Regions from separate parts of the Amycolatopsis stemonae genome, predicted to be linked through region 1. Evidence: riboswitches for the same ligand, from Rfam matches in the RefSeq annotation. Region 1 holds a riboswitch; each other region holds the start of a gene.
The links. Region 1 has a riboswitch for S-adenosylmethionine ahead of ACYVLJ_RS02665 (methionine ABC transporter ATP-binding protein). Riboswitches for the same ligand answer to the same signal wherever they lie in the genome.
Positions count from the first base shown of each region.

Region 2: another riboswitch for S-adenosylmethionine. It lies ahead of thrC (threonine synthase); the one in region 1 lies ahead of ACYVLJ_RS02665 (methionine ABC transporter ATP-binding protein).
Region 3: another riboswitch for S-adenosylmethionine. It lies ahead of ACYVLJ_RS26185 (aminotransferase class V-fold PLP-dependent enzyme); the one in region 1 lies ahead of ACYVLJ_RS02665 (methionine ABC transporter ATP-binding protein).

Region 1 is NZ_BAAGUJ010000001.1:527,611-535,421, reverse strand. Features, by position in the region: gene ACYVLJ_RS02695 (aminodeoxychorismate synthase component I) at 1-21, opposite strand, end outside; gene ACYVLJ_RS02690 (glycoside hydrolase family 25 protein) at 41-655, opposite strand; gene metG (methionine--tRNA ligase) at 895-2,691, shown strand; gene ACYVLJ_RS02680 (TatD family hydrolase) at 2,701-3,537, shown strand; gene ACYVLJ_RS02675 (transglycosylase family protein) at 3,826-5,253, shown strand; gene rsmA (16S rRNA (adenine(1518)-N(6)/adenine(1519)-N(6))-dimethyltransferase RsmA) at 5,495-6,331, shown strand; SAM riboswitch class I at 6,458-6,548, shown strand; gene ACYVLJ_RS02665 (methionine ABC transporter ATP-binding protein) at 6,758-7,771, shown strand.
Region 2 is NZ_BAAGUJ010000019.1:135,382-143,192, reverse strand. Features, by position in the region: gene ACYVLJ_RS42330 (histidine phosphatase family protein) at 1-501, shown strand, start outside; gene octT (diglucosylglycerate octanoyltransferase) at 505-1,233, shown strand; gene ACYVLJ_RS42320 (DegV family protein) at 1,238-2,095, shown strand; gene ACYVLJ_RS42315 (helix-hairpin-helix domain-containing protein) at 2,261-2,986, shown strand; gene ACYVLJ_RS42310 (ComEC/Rec2 family competence protein) at 2,983-5,355, shown strand; gene thrC (threonine synthase) at 5,479-6,744, opposite strand; SAM riboswitch class I at 6,758-6,891, opposite strand; gene holA (DNA polymerase III subunit delta) at 7,028-7,811, shown strand, end outside.
Region 3 is NZ_BAAGUJ010000007.1:201,753-209,563, forward strand. Features, by position in the region: gene ACYVLJ_RS26185 (aminotransferase class V-fold PLP-dependent enzyme) at 1-867, opposite strand, end outside; SAM riboswitch class IV at 907-1,021, opposite strand; gene ACYVLJ_RS26190 (M23 family metallopeptidase) at 1,128-1,736, opposite strand; gene ACYVLJ_RS26195 (potassium/proton antiporter) at 2,075-3,553, opposite strand; gene ACYVLJ_RS26200 (ArsR/SmtB family transcription factor) at 3,651-4,337, opposite strand; gene ACYVLJ_RS26205 (penicillin-binding protein) at 4,422-6,041, opposite strand; gene ileS (isoleucine--tRNA ligase) at 6,124-7,811, opposite strand, start outside.

The sequences.
Region 1 (7,811 bases):
TGCCCTGCTCGTCACGCGCATGGCGCCATATCACCACACGTCAGAGCAGCAAGTCACCCAATGTGAACGGGTACACGACGGCGTTCTGCTCGACCGGCCCGTCGACGCCCGGGACGTCCGCGGCGCACGCGTGCTGGTGCACGCCGAGCCGGGAGTGGAACCAGCCCGGCCGCCCCGGGATGCCGTTGTGCCGGACCAGCCACAGCACGACTTCGCCGTCGGCCCAGCGGTCCGGGTGCAGGCGGTGGGCCCAGCAGTCGTGGTCGGCGTAGACGAGCACGCGCTCGATGCGCGCCGCGTGCCGGACGTGCTTGATCCACGTCTTGATGAACCGGTCGTCGACGCTCTGGGCGGCGACCTCCAGCGCCGGGGCCAGCGAGCCGGGCGCGAACGCGCCGAGCCGGCTGGCCGTCCGCACGAAGTGGTCCGCCTGGTCGTGCACCGCGCCGGGCCGCGCGTAGTGCCGGCCGCCGACGTGCAGGCCGGCCTCCTGGGCGCCGGCCAGGCTGCGTTCGGCCGCGCCGTTGCTCCAGTTGACGTTCTCGGTGATGGTCACGGACACGAACTTGGTCTCGGTCGCGCGGACAGCGGCCCAGTCGGTCACCCGCTCCCGGTGGGACAGCGAGATCCCGAGTTCGCTCTCCGGTTCCGTCACAATCCGCCCCCGGCACGTCGGTGGAGAGCACACCATACGTCGCCGGGGACGGACCCGCAGTGACCCACACGCGGTTGATCAGGCGTTTCTCGGCGTCTTCGAGAGCGGGACGTGGTGCTCCGGCTCACCGACGTCGGTGAGCCGGTAGCCCGTTCAGCAGCTCGCGCCGCAGCCGTGCCGCCGACGACCGGGCCTCCCTCTCGACAATGCGCGTGACGCCCTCCGTAGGCTAATAAGGTATGAGCACCCCTGTGTTGACCGCGGTGGCCTGGCCCTACGCCAACGGCCCCCGCCACATCGGCCACGTGTCCGGATTCGGCGTCCCGTCCGACGTCTTCTCCCGCTACCAGCGAATGGCCGGCAACCGGGTGCTCATGGTGTCCGGGACCGACGAACACGGCACCCCGATCACCGTCCAGGCCGACAAGGAGAACTCGACCCCGCAGGAGACGGCGGACAAGTACACCCGCCAGATCGGCACCGACCTGCAGGGCCTCGGCCTGTCCTACGACCTGTTCACGCGGACCACGACCGGCAACCACGCCGAGGTGACGCAGCAGATCTTCCTGGCGCTGCACCGCAACGGCTACGTCGTGCCCAAGACGACCCGGGGCGCGATCAGCCCGTCCACCGGCCGCACGCTGCCCGACCGCTACGTCGAGGGCACCTGCCCGATCTGCGGGTACGACGGCGCGCGCGGCGACCAGTGCGACAACTGCGGCAACCAGCTCGACGCCGCCGAGCTGATCAACCCGAAGTCGCGGATCAACGGCGAGACGCCGAAGTTCGTCGAGACCGAGCACTACTTCCTCGACCTGCCGGCGTTCACCAAGACCCTCGGCGACTGGCTGTCGACCAAGACCGACTGGCGCCCGAACGTCCTCAACTTCACCAAGAACCTGATCGACGACATGCGGCCGCGGCCGATCACCCGCGACCTCGACTGGGGCGTCAAGATCCCCCTCGACGGCTGGCGCGACCAGCCGCTGAAGCGGTTCTACGTCTGGTTCGACGCCGTGATCGGGTACTTCTCGGCGAGCGTCGAGTGGGCCCGCCGCTCGGGCAACCCGGACGCGTGGCAGGAGTGGTGGAACAACGCCGACGCGCGCTCCTACTACTTCATGGGCAAGGACAACATCACCTTCCACGCCCAGATCTGGCCGGCGCTGCTGTTCGGGCACAACGGCGAGGGCGACAAGGGCGGCGAGCCGGGCAAGTACGGGAAGCTGCACCTGCCCGACGAGATCGTCTCCAGCGAGTTCCTCACCATGAGCGGCTCGAAGTTCTCGACCTCGCGCGGGCGCGTCATCTACGTCGAGGACTTCCTGCGCGACTTCGGCCCGGACACGCTGCGGTACTTCATCTCGGTCGCCGGCCCGGAGACCCAGGACACCGACTTCACCTGGGACGAGTTCGTCCGCCGGACCAACTTCGAGCTGGCCAACGAGTGGGGCAACCTGGTCAACCGGTCCATCTCGATGGCCCACAAGAACGTCGGCGCGATTCCCCGCCCGGAGGCCCCGACGGCGGCCGACGAGGAGCTGAAGGCGCTTTCCCGCAAGGCCTTCGACACCGCGGGCGCGCACCTGGCCCGGTCCCGGTTCAAGCTGGCGGCGAGCGAGGCGATGAAGGTCGTCACCGCGGCCAACAAGTACATCTCCGACCAGGAGCCGTGGAAGCTCAAGGACGACCCCGCGCGGCGCGACACGGTGCTGCACACCGCGCTGCAGGTCGTCTCGGACGCCAACACGCTGCTGACGCCGTTCCTGCCGCACTCGGCGCAGAAGGTGCACGAGGCGCTCGGCGGCACCGGCGTCTGGGCCGCCCAGCCGGAGCTGAAGGAGGTCGAGGACCTCGACATCGACGGCCGGATCAACCCGATCCTGACCGGCGACTACGCGGCCGAGCAGGCGAAGTGGGAGTCCAAGCCGATCGAGGTCGGCAAGCCCCTGCAGAAGCCGTCGCCGTTGTTCACCAAGCTCGACCCGGCGCTCGGCGAGACCGGTCCGGAGTGGGCACCGATCACGAAGGACTAAGAGGTACGCATGGGTGACGAGAAGCGCGAGCTGCCGCCGGTCCCGGACCGGCTCCCGGTGTCGGTGGTGGACGCGCACACCCATCTCGACGCGTGCGGCGCGGTCACCGCGGCCGATGTGAAGGCCGTGGTCGACCGCGCCGAGCGCGCCGGTGTCGCCCGCGTCGTCACGGTCGCGGACGACCTCGCCGCCGCCCGCTGGGCCGCCGAGGCCGCCACCTGGGACCCGCGCGTGTGGGCCGCCGTGGCGATCCACCCCACGCGCACCAAGGAGTTCGGCGACGCCGAGAAGTCCGAAGTGGAGCGCCTGGCCGCGCAGGAGCGAGTGGTCGCCGTCGGCGAGACCGGCCTCGACTACTACTGGGACTACTCGCCGCACGACGCCCAGCAGGAGGCCTTCCGCTGGCACATCGACCTCGCCAAGCGGCTGGACAAGCCGCTGATGATCCACGACCGCGAGGCCCACGACGACGTGCTGCGCATCCTGGCCGAAGAGAATGCGCCGAACGCCGTAATCTTCCATTGTTTTTCCGGGGACGCGGAAATGGCGCGCAAGTGCCTCGACGCGGGATACGTCCTTTCCTTCGCCGGCACGGTGACGTTCAAAAACGCGAGGGGGCTCCACGAGGCGGCGCGGCTCTGCCCGCCGGGCCAGTACCTCGTCGAGACCGACGCGCCGTTTCTGACCCCCCACCCGTTCCGTGGGCGGCCGAACGAGCCGTTCGGCGCGGCTTACACCGTCCGTCACCTCGCGGCGCTCAGGGGCGAAGCTGTCCACGAAGTCGCCGAATCGGTCCGGACCACCGCCGAGCGGATCTACCGACTCCCCAGTGTCACAACGGGTTGAACGCATTGCGACATCAGGGGTGCTTGATCGTCCACCTGATGGAGTGACGGGGATCACGACACTCCGGGGGGTGTTTGCGCAACCCGGCGCGACCCGTTACTGTCCCGTGATCGTGCCGGTCGGTACTGCCCGAGCAGTTGCCGACTGTTACGCCCACAGTCACGTCAGTGCACGTCGGGGAAGCGGAACCGGGAGCGGTACGGCCTGGGACCGTGACGATGGCGCCGGCTGCGGGCCCAGACGTAAAGACGTCGCCCCGAACGGCGTCTTGGGAAAGGGAACGACCCGGTGACAGGTAGCAGACAGGCTGGAGCGCGCTCCACGGCCGTCCTCGACCGCGAATTCGAGGACACCGCGTACGGCCAGCTCGACTTCTCCGACGACCCGAACATCACGCAGCAGGACATCCTCGCCGCGCTCGGCCCCGACGCCGACGCGATGATGGCCGAGATCGACGTCGACGTCGACGAGCTGATCCGCCTCATCAACGCCGAGACGACGTACCTGCCCCCGATCGTCATCCCGGACGGCCTCGAGGAGGACCGCACCGCTTCCCCCGAAGCGCGTCGTGCGGCTCTGGACGAGGGCCTCCGCCAGACCACCAAGGTCTGGAAGCGCCGCTTCCTCAAGGGCGCCGTCCTGTCCGTGATGATCTCCATCGCCGGCGGCGGCGCGGCCGCGCTGGCGATGAACAAGAGCGTCACCGTCGACGTCGACGGCCAGCAGCAGACCGTGCACTCCTTCGGCGACACCGTCGGCGAGGTGCTCGAGGACGCGGGCCTGTCCGTCGGTGCGCACGACTCCCTCTCGCCGTCCCCGCAGGCGGAGGTCGGCGATGGCGGCGTCATCAAGCTCGAGCGCGGCCGCCAGCTGAAGATGATCGTCGACGGCTCGGAGCGCACCTCCTGGGTCCGCGCGACCCACCTCGGCGACGCGCTGGGCCAGCTCGGCATGACCGAGCTCGACAAGCCCGGCACGTGGATGTCGATGCCGAAGGACGGCGAGCTGCCGCTGCAGGGCGCCACGGTCGAGATCAAGACCCTCAAGAACGTCACGCTGTACGACGGCGCCAACGCGCCCAAGCAGGTCAAGACCACCGCGGTCACGACCAAGGAGTTCCTGGGCGAGTACAAGCTCACCCTGGGCCCGGAGGACCAGGCCGAGGGTGGCCTGGACGTCAAGCTGACCGACGGCGCCGAGGTGCACATCAGCCGCACCGGCGTCTCGACGGTCGTCCAGAAGGAGACCATCGACCCGCCCGAGCAGCGCGTCGACGACCCGGACCTGGCCAAGGGCAAGACGTCGGTCGAGGACCCGGGCACGCCGGGCGAGAAGATGGTGACCTACAAGGTCACGCAGAAGAACGGCAAAGAGGTCTCCCGCGAGAGCATCTCCGAGCAGGTCATCACCCAGCCGAAGCCGAAGATCGTCCACGTCGGCACCAAAGAGGCCCCGACGCCGGACATCGGCGACGGCTCCGCGTGGGACCGCATCGCGCAGTGCGAGTCGGGTGGCAACTGGGCCATCAACACCGGCAACGGCTACTACGGCGGCCTCCAGTTCGACAAGCAGACCTGGAACGCCTACGGCGGCGACCAGTACGCGGCCCTGCCGAGCCAGGCTTCGCGCGAGCAGCAGATCGCGATCGCGGAGAAGGTCAAGGCCGCCCGTGGCGGCAGCTACAGCGCCTGGCCGGTCTGCGGCAAGAAGGCCTGACAGCCTCACCGAACGGCCCTCACCTCACGAGGTGAGGGCCGTTTCACGTGCACCAAAAGGCATCACCCGTGATCGGGAGGGCATCACGCGTGTGCCGAGGGGCATCACGCGTGACTGCGGGGGCATCACGGTGATGCCCGTCCAATCACGGGTGATGCCTGCTCAATCACGGGTGATGCCTGCTCAATCACGGGTGATGCCTGCTCAATCACGGGTGATGCCCCGCCGGTAGGCTCGGCCGGTGGTTGAACTGCTGGGACCTGCCGAGATCCGGGGGTTGGCGGCCGAGCTCGACGTGCGGCCGACCAAGAAGCTCGGGCAGAACTTCGTGCACGATCCCAACACCGTGCGGCGGATCGTCGAACTCGCCGGCGTCGGCGAGGGGGACGTCGTGCTCGAGGTCGGGCCCGGGCTCGGGTCGCTGACGCTCGGGCTGCTCGCCACCGGCGCGCGGGTCGTCGCCGTCGAGATCGACCCCGTGCTCGCCGAGCGGCTGCCGAAGACCGTCGCCGAGCGGGGGCCCGAGGCCGTGGAACGGCTGCAGGTCGTCGGGGCCGACGCACTGCGCGTCACCCGCGAACAGCTGGGGGAGCCGACCGCGCTCGTCGCCAACCTGCCGTACAACGTCGCCGTCCCGGTCGTGCTGCACCTGCTCGCCGAGGTGCCTTCGCTCAAGTCTGGGCTCGTCATGGTCCAGACCGAGGTCGCCGACCGGATGGCCGCCGGCCCCGGCAGCCGGATCTACGGCGTGCCCAGCGTCAAGCTCGCCTGGTACGGCCCGGCACGCAAGGTCGCCGCCGTGCCACGCTCGGTGTTCTGGCCGGTGCCGAACGTCGACTCCGCGCTCGTCGCCTTCGAACGCGGTGACGCTCCGGCGTCGGACGACCGCGATCGGCTCTTCGGCCTCGTCGACGCCGCTTTCTCACAACGCAGGAAGACGCTCCGCGCCGCGCTCGCGGGCTGGGCGGGCTCGGCCGAGCGGGCCGGCGAGCTGCTGACGGCCGCCGGGATCGACCCGAAGACCCGTGGTGAGCAGCTGGACGTGCACGACTTCGCGAGGCTCGCCGCCGCGCGTTAGCACGTCCACAGTAGAGACGGCGAAAATACGCCTCCCGACGTGCGATCTCGCGATTCGGACACCTCCACTCGTGTGATCTGGGCCAACGGGCTTGCTTTCGCTCCGCGGGATCGGTTTTACTCAGTACGTCCATCCCGAGCGACTGAGAGACCTGGCTCGCCGAAGTCGCAGCAACCACCCTCCACAGGGCAGGTGCTACCGCCAGGACCGATGGAGGCCGTTTCCGATGAAGAGGGTAGCCCGCCCCCTGCTCCTGACCAGGCGTCGCGTAGTCGACGAAGGCCGCCGCTCCGTGACCGCATGTCGACGCTCCCACTGAGCTCGTCCCAGCCGGTCCACCTCTTCTTCACGCACCGTCCATAACGGACGGACTCTGCTTGCGGCCGGGCGCCTCCGAGTGAGCGCGCCCCGTTTTCTGGAGCCTTCGTGATCACCGTCGAAAACCTGTCCAAGTCCTTTGCCACCAACGGAAATTCGGTGCTGGCCCTGCGCGACGTGAGCGTCGACGTGCAGGCCGGCTCGCTGTTCGGCGTGGTCGGTCCCGCCGGGTCGGGCAAGTCCGTCCTCGCCCGCTGCATCGCGCTGCAGGAGCGGCCGGACCGCGGCGTCGTCCGCCTCGACGGCCTCAACACCGGCACGCTCGACGGCCGCCGCCTCCGCGAAATCCGCCGTCAGCTCGGCGTCGTCTCGACGAAGCCGGAGCTGATCGCCGAGCGCACCATCGCCGGCAACATCGCGTCCCCGCTCGAGCAGCTCGGCGTCGACGGCCCGCAGCGCCGCAGCCGGGTCGGCTCGCTGCTCGACCTCGTCGGCCTGACGCAGCGCGCGGCGCAGCGTCCCGGCGAGCTGTCCGCCGGGCAGCTCCGCCGGGTAGCGGTCGCGAAGGCGCTCGCGGCGGCCCCCGCCGTGCTGCTCGCCGACGACCCGACCGCCGGGATCGACCCGGAGGAGGCCGGCGCGGTGCTCACCGTGCTCGACCGCGCCCGCTCCGAGCTGGGCACCACCGTCGTCGTCACGACGCCGGACGCCGGCGTGGTCCGCCGGGTCTGCGACGACGTCGCGGTGCTCGAGGACGGCACGGTCGTCGAGCGCGGCACGGTCCTCGACCTGATCGCGGACCCGGGCAGCCGCACCGCCCAGGCGCTGCTGCCGGCCATCGAGACCACCCGCGCGCAGACCTCGCGCTACGACCGCTCGGCCGACGTCGTGCTGGTCGGCTTCGCGTCGGTCGGCGCGCTGCTGCCCGAGGCCGCGGGCCGCTTCGACGTCGAGTTCGCCACCATCGGCGGCGGCCTGACCCGCATCGGCGACACCCCGGTCGGCCGGTTCCGCCTCGGCGTCCGCGGCGAGCGGGCCGACGCGGCGCTGGCCTGGGTCGCCGAGCGCGGCGGCCACGTCACACACACCGCGCGCGGCCCGCAGGGCGTCGCCGCGGCCTGACCCCGACCCGATGACGCCCCGATGCGCACTTCGCATCGGG
Region 2 (7,811 bases), on a different contig from region 1:
CGGTTCGCGGTTCCCGCGCTGGCCCGGTTCTCCCCGGACCTCGTCATCGCGTCCGACCTGCGCCGCGCCACCGACACGGCCACCGTGCTCACCGACGCGATCGGCGTCCCGCTGCGGATCGACAAGCGGCTGCGCGAGACGCACCTCGGCGAGTGGCAGGGCATGACCGGCGCGGAGGTCGACGAGGCCTACCCCGGCGAGCGCGACCGCTGGCGCCGTGACGCCACCTGGGCACCGCCGGGCGGCGAGAACCGCCTCGACGTCGCCGACCGGGCGAGCGAGGTGGTCGCCGACCTGCTGCAGGCCAACTCCGAAGTCGGCGACACCGTGCTGCTCGCCGCGCACGGCGGGCTGATCACGGCGCTCACCGCGCGGCTGCTGAACCTGCCGGTGGAGACCTGGCCGTCGCTCGGCGGCATCTCCAACTGCCACTGGGTCGAGCTGGGCCGGCGCGACGACAAGTGGCGGCTGCAGGCCTACAACGCGGGGATGCACGGCTAGCCGATGGGGCCGCGCCTGCTGGTGTTCGGCGACTCGCTGAGCTTTCACGGTCCCGAAGGACCCTGCGCCGCGGACGAGCCGCGGCTGTGGCCCAACGTCGCCGCCGCGGCCCTGGGCGGCACCGCGGACCTGGTCGCGGGCATCGGCTGGACCGCGCGGGACGTCTGGTGGTCGCTGACCGGCGATCCGCGCGTCTGGGCCGACCTGCACCACGTCGACGCGGTCGTGCTGGCGATCGGGAGCATGGACACGCTGCCTTCGCCGTTGCCGACCTACCTGCGCACGGGCCTGCGGTACCTGCGGCCCGACCCGGTCCGGCGGGTGGTCCGCAAGGCCTACCTCGCCGCGCAGCCCCGGCTTTCGGTCGCCTTCCGCGGTCGTCCCGCGGTGCTGCCCGCGAAGCTCACGGTGCAGTACCTCGACATGGCGGTGGAGGCGCTGCGCGTCCTGCGGCCCGAACTGCCGATCTTCGGGTGGCTGCCGTCGGTGCACCGGGCCGCGGCCTACGGCGGCGTGCACACCGCGCGTCCCGCCGCGGCGGCGGCGATGGCGGCGTGGGGTGCGCGGGCACGGGTTCCCCTGCTCGACCTCGAAGCCGTTGTCGGAGAGCACGTCCTGAGCGGCGAAGGCAACCCGGACGGCATGCACTGGGGCTGGCAGGGGCACGCGTCGGTGGGGGACGCGATGTCCGTGTTGCTGGCGCCGGTCCCGGCTCCCGGCCACGTAGGCTGACGGCGTGTCGGTCGCCGTAGTCACGGATTCCACCGCCCACCTGCCGGAGGGCTTCGCCGAACGGCACTCGGTCCGGGTGGTGCCGCTGCACGTCCTCGTCGACGGCGTGGTCTCCCTCGACGGCGTCGAAACCGGCCCCGCGGCGGTCGCCGAAGCGATGAGCCAGCGCAAGATCGTGACGACCTCCCGGCCGACACCCACCGAATTCGCGGCGGAGTACCGCAAGGCGCTCGCCGACGGCGCGGACGCGATCGTTTCGGTGCACCTTTCGCGCGAGCTGTCGGGCACCTGGGAAGCGGCCGTGCTGGCGGCGCAGGAGGTCGGGCCGGACCGGGTCCGCGTGGTCGACTCGCGCACGACGGCGATGGGGCTCGGGTTCGCCGCGCTGCACGCCGCCGACGCCGCCGCGGCCGGGTCTTCCGCGGCGGACGTCGAGGCCGCGGCCGTGACGGCGGCCGGCTGCTCGTCGACGTTGTTCGTCGTCGAGACCCTCGACCACCTGCGCCGCGGCGGCCGGATCGGCCCGGCGGCGGCCCTGCTGGGCACGGCGCTGGCGGTGAAGCCGGTGCTGCACATGTCGGACGGCCGGATCCTGCCGCTGGAGAAGGTCCGCACCATGAACCGCGCGCTCGCGCGGCTGGTCGAGCTCGCCGCTCAGGCCGCGAAGGACGACGACGTCGAGCTCGCCGTCCACCACCTCGCCTCGCCGGAGCGGGCGGTCGAGCTGGCGAACCGCCTGGAGGAAGCGGTGCCGCGCTCGGCGGGCTGCGTGGTCTCCGAACTGGGCGCGGTGATCGGGGCGCACACCGGGCCCGGCGTGCTCGGCGTGGTCGTCCAGCGGGCGGTGCCCTCCCGCCGGTAGCCGCGGCCGGGTGGCGCGCCGAACCCTCCAGCATGCCACCCGGGTACGACGGAAACGGCCGTTCCCGGGCCGGGCCGGAGGGATCCATCCCCATCACCCCGGTTGTCCACAGGACGCGGCGGCACCCCTGTCGGACGCCTCCCCGCGGGCCCTAACGTCGATCGTGTGTTCGAGCAGCCCGCCCGGGATCCGGGCCCTCCCGTCAACGACCGGCTCGCCTGGCTGGCCGACCAGCTCTCGCCCGACGCGACCACCGTCGGGCCGGGCGGCCGGCTGGTCCGGCGCTGGCTGCCGAGCGGCCCGGCCGGTGCCGGCCGCCGCCGGTGGGCGTTCGCCGGTGTCCTCGCGGCGGTCGTGGTGATCGTCCTCGGCTCGGTCGCGCTCCTCGGGGGCCGTCCGGTGCCCGAGCCGCCACCTGCGCTCCCCAGCGCGAAACCGGCGAGTGAGGCATCGGCCCGGGCCGCACCCCAGGCCGGCCTCGTCGTCAGCGTGATCGGCCGCGTGCGGTCGCCCGGTCTCGTCACCGTCCCCCAGGGCGCCCGCGTCGCGGACGTGCTGCGGGCGGTCGGCGGCGCCGAACCCGGCGCGGACCTGAACGCGCTGAACCTCGCCCGCCGGGTGACCGACGGCGAACAGCTCGCGGTCGGGATCCCGGCACCGGCACCACCCGCCGGCCCGGGCGGCGCCCCGGCGGGCGGCAAGGTCGACCTCAACGCGGCCAGCGCGGACCAGCTGGACACGCTGCCGGGCGTCGGCGAGGTGACGGCCCAGCGGATCGTCCAGTGGCGCACCGACCACGGCGGCTTCACGAAAGTCGAGCAACTGCGCGAAGTCTCCGGGATCGGGGAAAGCAAGTTCGAGAAACTCCGTGGGCAGGTGACGGTCGGATGAGCACCCTTCCCCCGATCGACACCCGCCAGGACATGCGCCTCGTCCCGGCGGCGCTGACCTGCTGGCTCGCGGCGCTGGGCGGCCTGCTGCTGGGCTGGTGGACGGCGGTCGCCGTCGGCCTGGTCTCGGCGGTGCTCGCCGGGCTGGTGCTCTGGCGAGCGCGGGGGCGGCCGCGAGTGCTCGGTGCGGCGGCGGCGCTGCTCGTGCTGGGGCTCGTCGCCGCCGGTCCGGTCGCCTGGCGGATCCGCGGCGCGCAGGCAGACGACCTGCGCGCCGCGGCCGGGGACGGGCTGCCGGCGGCCTTGCGGGTCGTCGTCACCGAACGCCCGAAACCCGTGCGCAGCGCGGGGTACGCCGATCAGCAGGCGGGTGCCCGGTCGGTGGTGCTGACCGCCGACGTCCGCTCGGCGTCGGTCGACGGCCGGCCGGTCTCGTCGTCCGGACGCGTCCTGCTGCTGGCACCGGTCGCGCAGTGGGCGGCCCTCGTGCCGGGCCAGGACGTGACGGCCACCGGCATGCTGCTGCCGCCGCGCGGTGCGGACCTGACCGTCGCGGTGCTGTCCGTCCGCGGCCCGCCGGGGGAGCCCGGCCCGGCGCCGTGGTGGCAGCGGGCGGCGGCCGGCCTGCGCGCCGGTCTCCACGACCTGTGCCAGGTCCTGCCGGACGAACCCGCCGGCCTGATACCGGGACTGGTCCTGGGCGACACGAGCGCGTTGTCGCCGCGGGTCGAGCAGGAGTTCGTCACCGCGGGACTCGCCCACCTGACCGCGGTCAGCGGGGGAAACCTCGCCGTGGCGTGCGGAGCCGTCCTGCTCCTGCTGCGCTTGCTGCGGCTCGGCCCCAGGCTGTCGGCGGTCGCCGCCGGCGTGTGCCTGGCCGGGTTCCTCGTGCTGGTCGGCCCGGAACCGAGCGTGCTGCGGGCCGGGGTGATGGCGGCGGTCGCCCTGCTGGCGCTGGCGCTGGGACGGCGGGGTTCGGCGTTGCCCGCGCTGGCGTTCGCGGTGTGCGTGCTCGTGGTGGCGGATCCCGCCATGGCGACGGACTTCGGGTTCGCGCTCTCGGTGTTCGCCACCGCCGGGCTGGTCCTGCTCGCGCCCCGCTGGGCCGGCGCGCTGGTCCGCCGCGGCGTCCCACCCGGGTTCGCCGAAGGGCTGGCGATCCCGCTGGCGGCGTTCCTGGTGACGGCGCCGGTCATCGCGGGCATGGCGGGTTCGGTGAGCCTGGTGTCGGTGCTGACGAACGTCCTCGCCGCGCCCGTGGTGGCGCCGGTGACGGTGCTCGGCGTGCTGGCCACGGTCACCGGTCCCTGGTGGCCGGGCGCCGGGAAGGTCTTGGTGCACCTGGCCGGTCCGGAGGCCGAGTGGCTGATCACGGTGGCGCGTCACGGTGCCCGGGCGCCCGGGGCGGTCGTGCCGTGGCCGGGTGGCTGGTCAGGTGGGCTGCTCGCCGCCGCCGTCCTCGCGGTGCTGGTCCTGGCGGCCCGGCGTCGTCGCGTGCGGCTGGCGATGGCCGTGCTGGTGGTCGGCGCCCTGCTGGTGTTCGTGCCGGTCCGGGTGCTCGCGCCGGCGTGGCCCCCGCGGAACTGGGCGATGGTCGAGTGCGACGTCGGCCAGGGCGACGCGGTCGTGCTGGCGACCGCCGAGCCCGGGCGGGCGGTCGTCGTCGACACCGGGCCCGAGCCGGGGCCGGTCGACGAATGCCTGCAGCGGCTGGCCGTCGACCGGATCCCGCTGCTGGTGCTGAGCCACCTGCACGCGGACCACATCGGCGGGCTCGCGTCGGTCTTCGACGGCCGGGCGGTGGGCGGTGTCGCCGTCGGCCCCGGGCGGGCGCCGGAGTGGGCGTGGCGCCAGGTGGCGGCGGAGGCGGAGCGGCAAGCAGTGCCGCTGGTGGAGCTGAGCCCGGGGGAGAAGCTGGCGTGGCCCGGGCTTTCGCTCGACGTGCTCGGCCCGCGTTACGTCCCGGCCCGCTCGGCCGGTCAGCAGGACGGCACCACGATCAACAACAGCTCGGTGGTCCTGCGCGCGGAAACCCCGGCGGGCCGGGTGCTCCTGACCGGCGACGTCGAACTGGCGGCGCAGGCGGACCTCTTGGCCGACGTCGGCGACCTGAAGGCGGAGGTGTTGAAGGTGCCCCACCACGGTTCGCGCTACTCGCTGCCGTCGTTCCTCGCGGCGGTGGCCCCCCGGATGGCGTTGGTCAGCGTGGGCGCGGGCAACACGTACGGCCACCCGAGCAAGTCCACAATGGACAGCCTGACGGCGCTGGGCGCCCTGGTCACCCGGACCGACGTGGACGGCGACACGGCGGTGGTCGCGGGCCCGGCGATCGTCCGCCGGGGCGAGCCACGCGGTCCGCCGCGCCGGTGAGCCCGGCGGCCACCGGGAGCGTGGCCGGGCGAGGAGCACCCCGGCCGATGAACCGCCCACCGCGCGAACGGAAGGAGGCCATGGCGCCGGGGCGGGCACGCGGGCTCGCCCCGGCTGCGGACGTCAGTAGCCGAGGGCCTCGTTCACGGCCTTGGCCGACGGGGGCACGGTCGCCTTCGGGCCGATGTGGTTCTCGACCGCGTCGAGGGTCTTGAGGCCGTCGCCGGTGATCAGGAGGACCGTCTCGGCGTCCGGGTCCAGCTTGCCCGTCTCGACCAGCTTCTTCGCCGTGGCAACGGTGACCCCGCCGGCCGTCTCGGTGAAGATGCCCTCGGTGCGGGCCAGCAGACGGATGCCCTCGACGACCTCTTCGTCGGTGACGTCCTCGATCGCGCCGCCGGTGCGGTTGACGATGTCGAGCACGTACGGGCCGTCGGCCGGGTTGCCGATCGCCAGCGAACGGGCGATCGTGTCCGGCTTCACCGGCTGGACCACGTCGTGGCCCTCGCGGAACGCCGTCGACACCGGCGAGCAGCCCGTGGCCTGGGCGCCGAACACCTTGTACGGGCTGGCGTCCACGAGACCGAGCTGGCCCAGCTCGCGGAAACCCTTGTCCACCTTGGTCAGCTGCGAACCGGAGGCGATCGGCACGACGATCTGCGGCGGGATGCGCCAGCCGAGCTGCTCGGCGACCTCGAAGGCCAGCGTCTTCGAGCCTTCCGAGTAGTACGGCCGGACGTTCACGTTCACGAACGCCCACTTCGGGTGCTCGCCGGCCAGCTCGGTGGCGAGGCGGTTGACGTCGTCGTAGTTGCCGTCGACGGCGATCAGGTCGCCGTCGTACACCGCGGTGGTGAGGATCTTGGCGCGCTCGAGGGTCTTCGGGATCAGCACGACCGACCGCCAGCCCGCGCGGGCCGCGGCGGCGGCCGTCGCGTTGGCCAGGTTGCCGGTCGACGGACACGCGAGCACCTCGAACCCGAACTCGCGCGCCGCGGCCAGGGCGACGGCGACGACGCGGTCCTTGAAGGAGTGCGTCGGGTTGCCGGTGTCGTCCTTGACCCACACGCGCTTGAGGCCGAGCTCCTTCGCGAGCCGGTCGGCGCGGATGAGGCGGGTCGCGCCGGGCTCGGTGTTCGGGATCTCTTCGACGTTGGACGGCACCGGGAGGAGCTTCTTGTAGCGCCAGATGTTCTTGGGGCCGGCCTCGATGTCCTCACGGCGGACGCGGCCGAAGTCGTAGGCGACCTCGAGCGGCGAGAAGTCCTCGGCGGAGACGAACTCGGGGGCGAGCGGCTGCCGGTGGCCCTCTTCCTTCGACACCAGTTCGACGGCGGGACCGAGATCCGGGGTCTTCGTGGTGGAGGTCGTTCCGAGGGTGGCGGTCATCGCGAGGTTCCTTTCCTCATCTGCCCCGCCGAAGCGGGCCGGAATTGGCACCGTGGTCGTCAGCTACCCCGCGATCGCGGGATGACGGGCTGTACGCCGGTTGCCGGGGCTTCGTCGGGCCGTTCCCTCTGCCCCTCTGGATGAGCGGTATTCGGTTGTCGGTGCGCGCGAGTCAGCGCGCCGCCTCGAGGACACCGTACGACATGGCGGTCACGCTGTGCCATGGTGGCTGCCCGACATCACCGGAGCGGGGGCACGAAGGAGCAAGTGAGAGGATTCGTCCGTGACCGCGCAAGCCACCGCCCCGGCCCCGCTGCACCTGGTGCTCGGCGAGGAAGAACTGCTGATCGAGCGGGCCGTCCGCGAGACGCTCGGCGCCGCCCGCGCCGTCGACGCGACGGCCGAGCTGACCCGCGTCCGGGTGTCCGAACTCACAGCGCCCGAGCTCGCCGAACTGGTCAGCCCGTCGCTGTTCAGCGAAGGCCGTGTGATCGTCCTGGAGTCGGCGCAGGACATCTCGCAGGAGCTGGCCGACGCCGTCGCGTCGTACCTGAAGGACCCGGCGGACGGTGTCGTGCTGGTCGTCGTGCACACCGGCGGGGGCCGCAGCAAGGCGGGCAAGTCGCTGCCGGCCGCGCTCAAGAAGGCCGGCGCCGAGGTCACCGAGTGCCCGAAGCTGACCAAGCCGGCCGAGCGCGAGCAGTTCGTGCGGCACGAGGTGCGCCGGGCGGGCGGCAAGATCGACCCGGCCGGGGTGGCCGCGCTGATCGACGCCGTGGGCTCCGACCTGCGGGAACTCTCCTCGGCGGCCGGTCAGCTGGTGGCCGACACGGGCGGGACGGTCGACGCCGACGCGGTCCGCCGCTACCACCGCGGCCGCGCCGACGTGACCGGGTTCGCGGTCGCGGAGAAGGCGGTCGGCGGCGACCGCTCGGCGGCGCTGGAGTCGCTGCGCTGGGCGATGCAGCTGGGCGTCCCGCACGTCCTGGTGGCCGACGCGCTGGCCGACGCGGTCCGGACGATCGCCCGCGTGTCCGGCGCGGGCCGGGGCAACCCGAATCAGCTGG
Region 3 (7,811 bases), on a different contig from region 1:
GTACACGCCGACGGTGTTCGGCGAGCCCGCTTCGTGGCGCTCCGGACCGGTGTTCCAGACCACCGCGTCTTCGGTGACGAGCTTCGTCGCGCCGCCGCCGGCGAGGTACGGCCGGGCGGCGCGCAGCCAGTCGGCGCGGCCGATCAGCGCGCCCGCGCCGAAGGGCGCGTACAGCTTGTGGCCGGAGATGGCGACGTAGTCGACGTCCAGGTCCCTGACGGAGATCCGCCGGTGCGGGGCGAGCTGCGCGGCGTCGAGCGCGACGCGGGCGCCGTGCTTCCTCGCCACGGCGGCGATTTCGGCGACCGGGAGCAGCTCACCGGTCACATTGGACGCTCCGGTGACGACGACCAGCCGCGGCCCCTGCGGCGCGTCCGCGAGCGCTTCGTCCACAGCGGACACCGCGGCGAGACGCGTGCGCGGGGTCGGGATCCGCCGGACGTTCGGGCCCTGCCACGGCAGCAGCGCGGCGTGGTGCTCGGTGTCGAACACGATCACCGTGGTGTGGCGGGGAAGGCTGCGCGCGAGCAGGTTGAACGAGTCGGTGGTGTTGCGGGTGAACACGACCGTGTCCGTCCGGCGGGCGTCGACGAAGCGGCGCAGGACGTCGCGAGTGCGTTCGTAGAGCTTGGTGGAGACCTGCGACGCGAAGCCGGCGCCGCGGTGGACGCTGGCGTACCAGGGCAGGAACTCGTCGACCTTGGCGCGGACGGCGTCGAGGCACGGGGCGCTCGCGGCGTGGTCGAGGTTGGCGTAGCCGATGGTGTCCCCGGTGACGAGCGGGACCCGCAGCGCGGCGCCGGCGACGGCCGGGATGCCTTGCGCGGCAGGGGTGATCGCGGTGGTGCGGTCGAGGGCGAGAGTCATCGGGGTGCCTCCTCGGCGGTCCGGGGGACCCCGGCGAGGGGCCCGCGCTTGCCCGTCGCACGACGCGACCGGCCCGGTCTTCACCCGGGGCACCCCACCGCGGTAGGAGGGTTGCCGGCCAGCAAGCCGGGGCTTCGCGCTGGCACTCATGACCTGGCACAGAAGGTAACCGAGAACGCGCCCGGCGGCCAACCCCCGGCTCACATTCTGAGACGCCGCTCACAGCCGACGCCGGACGTTTCCCGCGTCGTTCGCGCTGGTCAGAGCTTCGCGCGGAAGTGCCCCGGCAGCTGCGTGACCGCATGGTCGGAGAGGTGCGTCGCGGTGCCCGCGTACTGCTCGGCACCCGCGGTGAACAGCCAGCCGCCGATGGTCTTGCCGTCGACGGGCTCGCCGTGGGCCGCCGCCGAGGCGTCCGGCAGGGTCCAGAGCGTGAAGTGCACGTGGGCACCGGTGCTGCTGCCGCCGCAGGGCAGCGCGTTGCCGGTCGACCCGAGCACGGCACCGGCCTCGACGTGCTCGCCGTCGCTGACCTTGATGCCTTCCATGTGGTAGTACCCGGTCCGCCAGCCGCCGGCGTGGTCGATGGTCACCCAGTCGCCACCCGCGCAGTGCTGCAGGCGGACGGTGCCGGCGAGCGGCGCGCGGACGGTCCGGTCGGCCGGGCTGAAGTCGATGGCGTTCTCGACGCCGGTGCTGCCGTCGTCGGAGTGGATACCGGCGGAGTAGACCTGCTGACCGGCCTTGAACGGCAGGGCGAGCGCGGGGAACGGCGCGACTTCGGCGGTCGCGGCCGGCGCCGAGACGAGCCCGAGGGCGGTCGTGACGGCGGCGACCAGGAGCGCCCCGCGAACGTGCAGTTTCGTCACCCTGCGTACTCCTTTGGCCTAACGCTCACCCATTCGAACTAACCCGATCGAGCGCACAGTAGGCCAAAGGTTGGATCACTGGGAAGATCACGTGAGATTTTCGTGAGGCGCCCCTCACCCTTGCGGGAAAAGATCACCAGGTCGGCACTGAGACCGGACAAGGACCGGACAAGCGCTGTTCACGGCCTTGCCCTGCCGAAAACGGCATCACGCGTGACGGGGCGGGCATCACGCGTGACGGGGCGGGCATCACGCGTGATTGGAGGGGCATCACGCGTGAGTGGGGGGCGACACGAAGTCGTCCGACCGGTCACGTCGCGGGGGCGACCACGAACGGGCTAACGGCCCGACTCGCCCTTCCAGCGGGCCAGGCGGCCGGCGCGGTCCACCGCGCGGATCCGGCGCTCGGCGGCGTCGCGGACGCCGCTCGTCGTGACCACCAGCAGCTGGTCGTTCTCCTGCAGCCGGCTGGTCTTCTGCGGGGTGAAGCCGGCGCCTTCGCGCACGACCAGGCTGACCGTCGCGCCGGTCGGCAGGCGCAGCTCGGACAGGTACACGCCGTGCAGCTTCGACCCGGGCTGGATGCGGACCTGCAGCAGCTCGGCACCCAGCTCGTCCAGTGGCGCGGAGTCGACCTCGATCTCGTGCGCCTCGGACTTCTTGGCCAGCCCGAGCCGGCGCCCGAGCGGCCCGAGCGTCGCGCCCTGCACCAGCGTCAGCACGATGACCAGCACGAACACCGCGTCGACCAGCCGTTGCGCGCCGGGCACCCCCTCCGACAGCGGGATCATCGCGAGCACGATCGGGACCGCGCCGCGCAGCCCGGCCCACGACAGGAACGCCTGTTCCCGCCACGGCAGCCGGAACGGCAGCACCGAGAGCACGACGGAGATCGGCCGCGCCAGCAGCAGCACGACGGCCCCGGCGACCAGGCCCGGCACGATCGTCTCGAACAGCCGGCCGGGCGAGGCGAACAGCCCGAGCAGCACGAACAGCCCGATCTGCGCCAGCCAGCCGAGGCCTTCGGCGAACGACAGCGTGTCCGAGCGGTGCGGCAGCCGCGAATTGCCCAGCACCAGCGCGGCGACGTAGGTGGCGAGCAGCCCGGACGCGTGCAGCAGCTGGCCGGAGGAGTACGCCACGACGCACACCGCGACGGTGGCCAGCGGGTAGAGGCCGGTCGCCGGCAGCGCGGCCCGGCGCAGCGCGATGCCGCCCAGCCAGCCGAACCCGAGCCCGATGGCCAGGCCCGCCGCGAGCTCGTAGACCACCAGCAGCGGCAGCGTCCAGTCCACAGTGGTGCCGGCGGCGAGCACGACGACGGCGATGTACGCCGGTGCGTCGTTGATGCCGGACTCCAGCTCCAGCGCGCCGACCAGGCGTTTCCCGATCCCGGCGGTGCGCAGCACGGAGAACACCGCGGCCGCGTCGGTCGAGGCGAGCACGGCGCCCCACAGCAGGGCGAACCGCCAGTCCAGGCCGAGCAGCCAGTGCAGGGCCGCGCCGGTGACCGCGACGCTCACCGCGACGGCCACTGTGGACAGTGCGATGCCGAGGCCCAGCGCGGGTTTCACGGCCGACCACCGCGTGGTCAGCCCGCCTTCGGCGAGGATCATGACGAGCGCGGCGAGCCCGAGCGACTGGGTCAGGCCGGGGTTGTCGAACCGGATGCCGAAGCCGGCTTCGCCGAGCACGACGCCGATCGCGAGGTACAGCAGCAGCGAGGGCAGGCCGAGCCGGATCGAGACGCGCACGGCGAGCACGGAGGCGAGGAGCACGACGCCGCCGACGCCGAGCAGGACCGGAAGCTGGTCCATGCCGCCTCCCTCCCGAGTGCCGTGGGGCACTCAGAATAGTGAAGCGGGTGGGTTAACTCGTTCGTGTACCGCTGCCGCGAGTCGGACAACCGGTGTGTTAAGGCGCACTCAGCGCGTCGAGATCGACACCGAGAGCGGCGAACGGCCGGGCGGCGGCCGGCAGGACCTTGACCGCGCGGTGGCCGTCCCGGCCGACCCAGCCCGCGTCGACCGCCCGCTCGAGCAGGGCCGCGGGCACCGCCCCGGCGAGGTGGTCTCGGCGTTCCGTCCAATCCAGACAGTCGCGCAGCAGCGGCCGCCGCGGCCCGGCGGCGACCGGCACGCCGAGACCGGCCAGCACTTCGCGGCCGCGCGCGGTCAGCGTCAGCCCGTCGGCGGTGTCGACCAGGCCGGTCGCGAGCATGCCGTCGCGGACGGCGACGCCGAGCGAGCCGGCGAGGTGGTCGTAGCAGGTCCGCGCGAAGCCGAGCCGCTTCACCCGCAGCGACGACTTCAGCCCGGTCACCGGCCGGTGCTCGGCGTGCTGGGCCAGGTGCTCGATCAGCTCGGCCACGCGCGGATCGGCGATCCGGACGTAACTGGCCCGGCCCTGCTTCACCCGCGCGACGAACCCGGCGTCGACCAGCCGGGTGACGTGCTCACTGGCCGTGGAGAGGGCGATCCCGGCCGCCTTGGCCAGCTCGCCGACGGTCCACGCCCGTCCGTCGAGCAGGGCGAGGCACATGGTGGCGCGGCTCGGGTCGGCGAGCACCGCGGCCACCTCGGCGAGAGCGATCGTCTCCATGCGCCCACGGTACGACGGCCACGCTTCGCCCACGGCCGAACCGACACGGCGCTTTCCCGGGAAAGCGCCGCCGGTGCGGAGACTTCAGAGGGCCTTGAGGAACTGGGCGGCCAGGGTGACCGCCGGCCCGGAGTCGTTCGAGTTCTCCAGGACCACCGCGAAGGCGACGTTCCCGCGGTAGCCGACGAACCAGCCCGTGGCGTTCGACCCGTCGCCGAACTGGGCCGTGCCCGTCTTGCCGAACACGTCGCCCGCGCTCGCGGCGCCACGCCCGGTCCCGCTCTGCACCACCGCGCGCATCATCTTCCGGACTTCGCCGAGCACCGACGCGGGCGGCGGCGAGTACCCCTTGACGACCTGCGTTTCCAGGTCGTGCCACAGCCGCGGCGTGATCGCCCTGCCGGACGCGACCGTCGCCGCCATCACGGCGCCACCGAGGCAGCTGGCCTGGATGCGGCCCTGGCCGAACCCGTCTTCGACCTGCTCGTCCTTGCTCGCCGCGGGCTCGACCTTGCCCAGCTCGGTGGGGATGCCCGGGATGTCGTAGTCGGCGTTGAGCCCCAGCTCGTTCGCCGCCTTCACCAGTCCGTCGGCGGGCAGGGCCAGCGCGAGCCGGCCGAACGTCGTGTTGCAGGACCGCGCGAACGCCGTCTGCAGGTTCGTCGCGCCCAGCTCGAAGCCTTCGTTCTTGACCGTCCGCGTGCCGATCGTCGCGACACCCGGGCAGTCGACCGGCGACGCCGACGTCAGTCCGCTCTGCTGGATCGCCGCCACCGACGTCGCGATCTTGAACGACGAGCCCGGCTCGTACAGGCCGTTGAGCGCCTTCGGCTGGTTCCCGGCGGCCGCGTTCTGCGCGACGGCCAGGATGTCCCCCGAACCCGTGTCGAGCGCGACCACCATGGCCGAGCCTCGGTAGCCGTCGACCGCTTTCTGCGCCGCGTTCTGCGCGGCCAGGCTCAGGCTCGACGTCAGCGGCTTGGCCTCGCCCGCGGCAGCCTTCCCGAAGAGCGTCTCGAGGCTCTTTCCGCTCGTGTCGACGCGCTCGACGGCGAACCCGGTGCCCGCCGCGGCCGTGACCTGCCCGGTGAGCGCGGACCGCAGCAGCGGCGCGGGATCGCCCTCGACCGGGCGCGTGCCGCCGGCCCCGCTGATGAGCAACGGCTTGCCGTCGCGGTCGACGACGGCCGTCGTGTCCCGCACCGCCGTGCTGACCACCAGCCGCTGCCCGGCCTCCAGTTTCGGGTGCAGCAGCGAAGGTGCCCAGTGCACCAGCCACTTGCCGCCGGCCTGGACCAGCTGGAACGGAACGTCGTAGGCCCACGGACCGCCCTTGAGCGACCACGACACGGCGAACGTCCCGCCGGTCGTCTTCGCCCCGGCCGGCGTCGGCTGCAGCACGGTCAGCTTGGCCGTCACCGACGACGGGTTGAGCGTGTTGCGCGCATCCCGCAGGGCGACGGCGGCCGCGGCGTTGTCGTCGGTCAGCCGGCCCGCCGCGTCGGGGTTGTTCTCGGACACTTCCTGCAGGTATTCGGTGATCGCCGAATGCGGGTCGATGGCCCCCGGGCTCTCGACGCTCGTGGCCCCGGCGGCCGCCTCGGGCGCCGAACCGCCGTTCAGCACGAAGAACGCCGCCACCACGACCACGACGACCAGCAGCGCGCCGCCGATCAGGATCCCCCGTCTGCCGGCAGGACTCATTTCGCGTACCCCTCCCCCAAAGCACGCCACCCGCCAACGGAGGTGGCCAGTCGGTTCACACCATACTGGCCACCTCCGGCAGTCAGGCCTTTTCGACCGAGACGGTGACCTTCGTGCCGTCGCCGACCGTGCCGGCGGACCCGCCGTCCACCGGGCCGTAGGTCACCGACGTCGCCAGCGTCTCCGACGCCAGGAACTCCTGGTGCGTCCGGGCCGCGTCGACGACCTCGGCGGGCGCGTCGACGGTCAGCGAGATCCGGTCGGCCACGTCGAGCCCGGCGTCGCGGCGGGCCTGCTGCACGACCCGGACCAGGTCGCGGACCAGGCCTTCGGCCGCCAGTTCCGGCGTCACCTCGGTGTCGATGAGCACCAGCCCGGATCCGCCGGGCAGTTCCGCCGCCGCGCCGCCGCCCTTGGCGACCAGCCGCCGCTCGAACTCGCCTTCGCGCAGCGCGATCCCGGCCGCGACCACGGCGCCGCCCTGGAACGACCAGTCGCCCGCCTTGACGGCCTTGATCACGGTCTGGACGTCCTTGCCCAGGCGCGGGCCGGCGGCGCGGGCGTTGACCGCGACCTCGAACCCGCCGTGCGCGGCGACGTCGGTGGTCAGCTCGACCGCCTTGAAGTTGACCTCGTCGCGCAGGATGTCGGCGAAGGGCGCCAGGGACTCGGCGTCCTCGGCCGCCACGACCAGCGACGACAGCGGCAGCCGCACGCGCAGCTTGTTCGCCTTCCGCAGCGAAAGCGCCGACGACGCCACCTGCCGCACCCGGTCCATCGCGGTGACCAGCGCCGCGTCCGCGGGCAGGTCGTTCGCGTTCGGCCAGTCGGTCAGGTGCACCGAACGGCCGCCGGTGAGCCCGCGCCAGACGACCTCGGTGGTCAGCGGCAGCAGCGGCGCCGCGACCCGCGACGTCACCTCGAGCACGGTGTGCAGCGTGTCGATCGCGTCCCGGTCACCCGCCCAGAAGCGGTCGCGCGAGCGCCGGACGTACCAGTTCGTGAGGACCTCGAGGAAGTCCCGCACGGTCTGGCACGCGCCCGCGACGTCGTAGTGGTCCATCGCGTACTCGACGTCGGTGACGAGCTCGTGCGTCTTCGCCAGCACGTACCGGTCGAGCACGTTCGGCGAATCCGTGCGCCACTTGCCGTCCACGCCCTCGGCGTTCGCATACAGGGCGAGGAAGTAGTACGAGTTCCACAGCGGCAGCACGGCCTGGCGGACGGCGTCGCGGATGCCCTTGTCGGTGACGACCAGGTTGCCGCCGCGCAGGATCGGGCTCGCCATCAGGTACCAGCGCATGGCGTCGGAGCCGTCGCGCTCGAAGACCTCGTTGACGTCCGGGTAGTTGCGCAGCGACTTGGACATCTTCGCGCCGTCGGAGCCCAGCACGATGCCGTGCGAGACGCAGGTGCGGAACGCCGGCCGGTCGAACAGCGCCGTCGCGAGCACGTGCAGCAGGTAGAACCAGCCGCGGGTCTGCCCGATGTACTCGACGATGAAGTCGCTCGGGTAGTGGTGCTCGAACCAGTCGGCGTTCTCGAACGGGTAGTGCACCTGGGCGTAGGGCATCGAGCCGGAGTCGAACCAGACGTCCAGGACGTCCTCGACGCGGCGCATCGTGGACTTGCCGGTCGGGTCGTCCGGGTTGGGCCGGGTCAGCTCGTCGATGTAGGGCCGGTGCAGGTTGTCCAGCCGCACGCCGAAGTCCGCCTCCAGCTCGTCGAGCGAGCCGTAGACGTCGATGCGCGGGTACTCCGGGTTGTCGC